DNA from 2 places in the Bacillus sp. PK5-006 genome. Region 2 is predicted to be linked to the other one. Evidence: riboswitches for the same ligand, from Rfam matches in the RefSeq annotation. Region 2 holds a riboswitch; the other holds the start of a gene.
What was found. Region 2 has a riboswitch for S-adenosylmethionine ahead of M1D84_RS01175 (sugar ABC transporter substrate-binding protein). Riboswitches for the same ligand answer to the same signal wherever they lie in the genome.
Positions count from the first base shown of each region.

Region 1 (3,417 bases), 1.8 Mb from region 2:
CATAAAGTGTTCCCTGCCCAACTGACAAAACGCCTGAAGCGACGAGCGGGCCGACGGCATTTGCCACATTGTTCATACCGGCTGAAAATGCCTCTAAAAATCCGCTGAGAATTAATACGACAGATAAAATAGCTGTGCCTTTTTTAGACAGCTTCCGTTTAGGGAACATTCTGATGATTTTGACGACAGCAAAGGTAAAAAGAAAGGCGAAAAGCGGGATGATGACCCAAAATGCCACAATCATTAAAATGGATTTCACAAACAAAACTTTATATGCGACTGCTACACCAACTACAGCCCCTACTGTGACCTCACTTGTTGATAAAGGAATCGCCATCAGATTTGCTATGAAAAGTGATAGTGCAGCAGAACCAATGATAATACAAACGATTTCAAGTGTAATGACTGATTCTGGCATAATACCAGAGCTGATCGTTTTGACGACCTCACCGCCGCCAATCACTGAACCTGCTAAAATCCCAACTGCACAAAAACTGAGCGCATAAATGGGCTTTTGAATGGCACCTGATCCATACGCAATGCCCATAGAAGCAGCTGCTCCGCTTGCGCCTATGTTTAAAGCAAAGAATAGACTAAATAAAATTGCGGCGATTTCCATACATTATACTCCCTTACTCATGTAATCCGCACTCTGTCTTTGCTGTGCCTGACCATCTGCCAGAACGAAGATCATCTGCAGTAAATGCTGGCTGTGTACACGGTGCACAGCCGATACTTGGATATCCTTGGTCATGCAGCGGATTATAAGTAAGTTCCTCTCTAGATGCATATCTCCATATGTCCTTCCACGTCCAATGGATGAGCGGACATACTTTCACTGATTTGAATTTTTCATCCTTATTTAAGAAATTCGTCCCTGCTCGTTTTGGTGACTGCTCTCTTCTTAAACCAGAAAGCCATGCTGGATAACCAGATAGGGCTTCTTGCAAAGGAATGACCTTACGCATATGACAGCAGCTTTGAGGATCTGTTTTCCATAATTGATCACCGTGCTGCTCATTTTGCTGTTCAACCGTCAGCTCAGGCGTTTTCAGTACAATATCTAAACCCGGATATCTTTCCTTTACCGCATCAATTGTGTCGTAAGTTTCTTTAAAATGCAGACCTGTATCTAAAAAGACAATTCTCGCATCTTTTTTTACTTTTGCAATCAGATCAATCAGAACGATGCCCTCAATCCCAAAGCTGCACGCATATACAAGCTGGTCACCATAATGACCGTACGCCCATTTCAGTACAGACAGGGCTCCTTTATACAAATCATCCTCTTGAAATGTAATGGACGGCTCTTGCCAATTTTCATAAGTTAACATGATTTCTCCCCTTCCGGAGTACCGCTCATATTGCTATTTTCCGCACTACTTTAATCTAATTTTTTCGTTTTTTTCCACTTGAATCACTTGACCGTCCTGAACAATTAACGTAATTGAACCGAATTTCATATCCCCAATCAGTTCTTGCATATGCTTTACTAAGTCCTCATCCTGATTTTGTTTCACTTCCATCTCCTCTTCCTCCTCACCGTTAAAATAAAAAAACTTTCTTTCAGTCCGAAAGAAAGATGAGGAAGCTCACAATTTCCTTATCTTTCAAAATAGAATCATTTTGCAGGAAGTAGCACCTTGCAAATCGCAGGTTGCCGGGTTTCATCGGGCCAGTCCCTCCACCTCTCTGGATAAGAGTTTCAATTTGTCTTAAATATTAACACAATTCAAACAAAAGTCAACCCGACTTTATTGATAGGATTAGTTTTTATTAAAATTTGAGTCTATTTTACTATTTTTACCCAAATAAAAAAGCCGTGCGGGCAGGCACAGCTTTAAAATTGTTAACGATGGACTTTGACTTTTCAGACCGTTTCTTCCATCCAAGATTCAGAGGAAGGGTCTTGTCTCCAGCGTTTTAGTTTGTTCATCGCAGACGGCTCAATCGCTTTCAGTTCAAGTGCCACGTCTGTCAATGTGTCATAGTCTGTCAGGGTGACATATGGAATATTTTTTTCTTGAAAAGCGGCCGCTGCTTTTGGCAGTCCGTATGTGAAGATTGCGGCAACTCCTAGTACCTCGCAGCCCTCAGCTTGAAGAGCAGCAACCACTTCCAGCACACTGCCTCCTGTGGAGATAAGGTCTTCGACGACGACAACCTTTTGGCCTTTCGATACGGCCCCTTCAATTTGATTTCCTTTGCCGTGTGCTTTCGGCTTACTTCTGACATAACACATCGGGATGTTCAAGCGGTCTGCTGCTAATGCCGCATGCGGAATGCCTGCTGTTGCAGTACCCGCGACAACCTCTGCTCCCTTGAAATGAGTGAGAATCAAATCTTTTAGACCTTCCGCAATGTCGTGTCTGACTTCTGGATATGATAATGTGAGGCGGTTATCACAATAGATCGGTGATTTTATACCGCTCGCCCATGTAAACGGTTCGTCTGGTTTTAATGAGACCGCTTTGATTTGTAATAGATGTTTCGCGATTTTTGATTTCATCTGGCAGTCACTCCCACTCTTTCAAAATTTGATGATAGGCTTCTATTGGTTTATCAGCTTTTGTGATTGATCTCCCGACAACGATTTGTGAAACACCTTGCTCTTTTGCATAGGCAGGTGTCGCCACACGCTTTTGGTCATCGGTTTGATCATTCGGTAAGCGAATCCCTGGCGTTACAGTGAGAAAAGAGGGTGAGATATGTTCATGAAGTGCTTTAGATTCATGAACAGAGCAAACAACACCGTCCAGTCCACTTTCATATGCTAATTGTCCGTACCGGATCACAGTCTCTTGCAGCGGACGGTCAATGAGTAATTCGTTTCTCATCATGTCTTCTGACGTACTAGTCAGCTGGGTCACTGCAATAATGCCCGGACGGCTTTGTCCAGCAGGAGTCCCGCTTTCAAGTCCCTCTAATGCAGCCTGCATCATTCGTTTCCCGCCAGCAGCATGCACATTGACCAAATCAACGCCAAGTGCGGCAAGCCGGTTCATCGCTTTTTGCACCGTTGTTGGAATGTCATGTAATTTTAGATCGAGAAAAATGCGGCAATTTTTTTCTTTCAGCGCATCAAGGATGGCAGGTCCTTCTTGGTAAAACAGCTCCATGCCGACCTTCACAAATAATGGTGTCCCTTCAAAGGGATCTAAAAAGGCAAGCGCGTCCTGCCCTGATGGAAAATCAAGCGCGATGATGGGCAAGTGCTTCATGTTTCCAGCTCCTTCCGATACATTCCTCTACAGATGAATAACCATATGCTGCTAACACATTTGGCAGCTCTTCAATGATTTCCGGGCAAATAAATGGATTCACAAAATTCGCTGTACCGACAGCGACTGCACTTGCACCTGCTAGTAAAAATTCAAGTACATCTTCAGCACTTTGCACTCCGCCCATCCCGATAAT
Region 1 covers NZ_CP096414.1:2,179,978-2,183,394, forward strand. Annotated here, with positions in the region: gene M1D84_RS11275 (inorganic phosphate transporter) at 1-619, opposite strand, end outside; gene M1D84_RS11280 (phosphoadenylyl-sulfate reductase) at 633-1,334, opposite strand; gene M1D84_RS11285 (DUF2292 domain-containing protein) at 1,380-1,484, opposite strand; SAM riboswitch class I at 1,601-1,703, opposite strand; gene pyrE (orotate phosphoribosyltransferase) at 1,871-2,509, opposite strand; gene pyrF (orotidine-5'-phosphate decarboxylase) at 2,517-3,221, opposite strand; gene M1D84_RS11300 (dihydroorotate dehydrogenase) at 3,193-3,417, opposite strand, start outside.
Region 1: it holds a riboswitch for S-adenosylmethionine, as region 2 does, so the genes downstream of both, M1D84_RS11285 (DUF2292 domain-containing protein) here and M1D84_RS01175 (sugar ABC transporter substrate-binding protein) in region 2, are expected to answer to the same signal.

Region 2 (3,417 bases):
TATTTTTCATACGAACAAGCGGCGCTGTCATAGGTGTCCTCCTTCTCTTGATATCATCTGAAAAACGAAACACCCTCTATGAAAAGAGAGTGCACGTCGCTTATTTTGTATAATGCTTCTTCAAGGTCTTCATCCAATCTTCCTCAAAAGCAGTCGATGAACCGAATCCCTTCACTTCGTCTGCAAGATTGACCATGTTAATGGCTTTTCCTGCTTGCTGAAGCTGCTTTTGCGAGATGAGAGAGGCCTCAAGGTCATAGGAAGATGGTGTTTTCTCACCAGCTATTTTCTTCGCAAGAATCCTCACGTCGACTGCACCGATAAGCTTCGGATCAACCGCGGCTGTGTACTTCCACGTACTGTCCTTCGCCGTCATTTCTTGAAGATCCGCATTTGACACATCAATCCCATAAATCTTCACTTCTGTTCTTCCTGCTTCCTTTAACGCTCTTGCTGCCCCAATGGCAAAGGCATCCCATGTGGCAAAAATAGCGTCCAGCTTGCCCTTTGGATACTTATTCAGCATGGCTGCTACTGCATTTTGCGTTTGAACAGACGTATCAGAGGAGGCAATACCAAAGCGGTCAAGCTCCTTGATCCCTGAATGTTGTTTCAGCGTTTCTTGATAGACCTTATTTCGTCTCACCATTGGCGGGAATCCATCTACCCACAGGTATGCAATATTTGCTTTTCCTTTGAAATCAGACACGAGCGCGTCTAATGATTTTTTTGCTAATTGTTCGTCATCTTGAGACGTCACTGTGACCCCTTTGATGTCCTTCAGCTTAGGATTCGAATCAAATGCTACAACTGGAATGCCTTTCGCTGTGATCTTTTTCACATCAGCGACTGTCGCATCGTCGTCCCCGTGAGAGATGATAAAGCCATCATAATTTTCTTCAAGCGCCTGAGAAATGGCATCATGGAACTTCGCTGTATCTCCATTTGCGGTGTAGACATCCACCGTAAAGCCGAGTGCTTCCCCTTCTGCCTTGGTCCCAGCTAAAAATTGAGCTGTATGATCGTCTCCGCCAATTTTGCGGATGACTTTAATTTTTGCCCCCTGTCCCTTTGCAAATCGCTTCGGTACATTGTCAAAGGAAACCTTTTCGTTCGTATTTGCCTTTGAGCCTGCACTTGATCCGGTGCCGCAGCCTGTTAACAGGACGGTTAATGCCGTTAATAAGACAAGAAATGATGTAAAATGCTTACGCTTCATTGCTGTTCCTCCTCAAGTTGTTTTTATTTTTCACATCGGAAAACTAGGTAAAAAAGTGGAAATACGCCTGTAAAACAGGCATTTGATTCGAAAAAGAGACGAAAAAAAGCCTCTCTTTGAAAGAGAGGCTTGATCACCGTTGCATGAAACATGTATCGGGAAGTCTTCCTCTCTTATCTGTCAAAGCTGTAACAGCTTTGCAGGAATTAGCACCAATTTCTAAAATAGAAACGGTTGCTGGGCGTCATAGGGCCAGTCCCTCTGCCTCTCTTGATAAGAGATCCGTTATGAAATTTGTTTTCGTTGAAATGTCTTCTTTACTTTAATGTGATGTCACATCAATGTCAATGACTTTTTTGAAAATTTATAAAATATCATCAACTTCCGATGATTTTCTTCGCAGGTGATGATTTCTTCAGACGGAAATCATATTTTTTCTCATTCACAAATTGTGGGTTGAGATGTGCTGATCCTTTATCTTGACCGCTTTTAGAGAGATACGTTTTGTAGCCTTCCATCCATTTCCCGCGCCAAATCCACTGTGATGCTTTCGCACCTTTTCGGTCATCATAAACGTTCTTCTGGAAGGTATTCTTTTGGTTCACTTGATAAAAATTCACGACCAAGTAATGCGAGGCACTAGCTGACATGATATTATTCGTGATTCGATTGTTCACTGCTTGATACTGCATTAGCAATTGACCGCCTTCTAAGCCGGCTGTGTCATTTTTGTACAAAATATTATGTGAAATCGTCGTATTGGTTGTACCGCCCCGCTTCTTATCATAGCCGCCAATAGAAATGCCTGTATAACGGTTTAAATATACTTGATTGTGTTCGATGCGGATGTGGTCTGCCATTTTTCCTTTATGTTCGCTTGTGACTTCAATCCCCAGATCATTGTGATGTGAGATGTTATGATCGATCACAATGTCTTTTCCGCCATCAACATAAATTCCGCCAGCGGAGATGTCGCTGCCATAGGCTGGGTTCCCTGCACTCGTAATTTCATATACTTTGTTTCTAGAGACGACCCCATTTCTCACTTGATCATACTTTTTGGAGGGTGCTACGTTCTCAAAACCAATTAAATCAATGCCAATATTATCAGTGTGCCGGACCGTGTTATGTGTCACACGGAACTTTTTGACGTTTCCATTTAGCACAAGCGCTTCACTGAAGCCCAGCTTTAATTTTTCAACGGTATTTCCTTTGATTTCAATGTCTTCAATCGCTGCAGGAGCTTTTGTCCCATAGACAGCAATTCCATGTGCATTTCCATTTTTATGTTTCGTCTGAATGTCATACACTCGGTTATTAAGCAGTTTGACGCCTTTACCGCTTCCTTTGATGAAAATACCAACTGGTGTCAAATCTTCTTGATTCGTCTTAAGATGTCCTACAGTCAGGCCTTTGAGGGTGATGTAGCTTTTTTGATCGATCGTGACAAGTCCTCCATCGGCTTGATTTCCTTTAAGGGAAGCCCCGCTAATTACAGGTTTTTCTTTTCCGTAAGCTTGAAAGACAACGGGCGCTTTCTTTGTTCCTGAATGGCGGACAATCAATTTTTCTTTGTATGTACCGCCTCTCATGTAAATGGTTGCCCCAGCCTTCGCCATACTTGCTGCTTTTTTCAACGTGCGGAAAGGTTTTTGCTTTGTGCCCGGGTTTTTGTCGTTTCCGTTTACCGCTACGTAATAGGCTGTGCTTTGCTTAGCGCCAGCCTCATCTGTCATCGCCTGACAGCCAAAGCTGATCACGGTCATGAATAAAATGAGTAAAATACCTGGTATCGCTCGTTTCATCTTGTTATTGCTCCTTTCTCTTCTCTTCTTCCTTTATCGGTTAAAAAAAAGAGGATTAAAATATGACGATGTCCCTTGCAATGTACTAGTCAAAAGGTGTATGGTTGAAAGAATATCTTACAGGAAAACCATTCGTTTTTAAATTGTCAGATTAATCAGTTAATAATGCATTTGGATTTTATTTCTTTTTTAAAAAGGGGTGACAGAAGTCAAACTGACAGCAGAGAGAAGGAAAGCGCTTTAACAGATTTTTCTTGTCTGAATTCCAGAAAACCTATTGCTAATATTTTGTGAAGGTATAGAATAGAATCATAATTATTTCATATTATTAGAATTTTCAAATAATCAAACAGCAAGGAGATTTACAATGCCAAAACAACCCATCCGCGTTGA
Region 2 covers NZ_CP096414.1:242,177-245,593, reverse strand. Annotated here, with positions in the region: gene M1D84_RS01180 (sugar ABC transporter ATP-binding protein) at 1-31, opposite strand, end outside; gene M1D84_RS01175 (sugar ABC transporter substrate-binding protein) at 101-1,219, opposite strand; SAM riboswitch class I at 1,390-1,499, opposite strand; gene M1D84_RS01170 (DUF1565 domain-containing protein) at 1,597-3,024, opposite strand; gene M1D84_RS01165 (branched-chain amino acid aminotransferase) at 3,392-3,417, shown strand, end outside.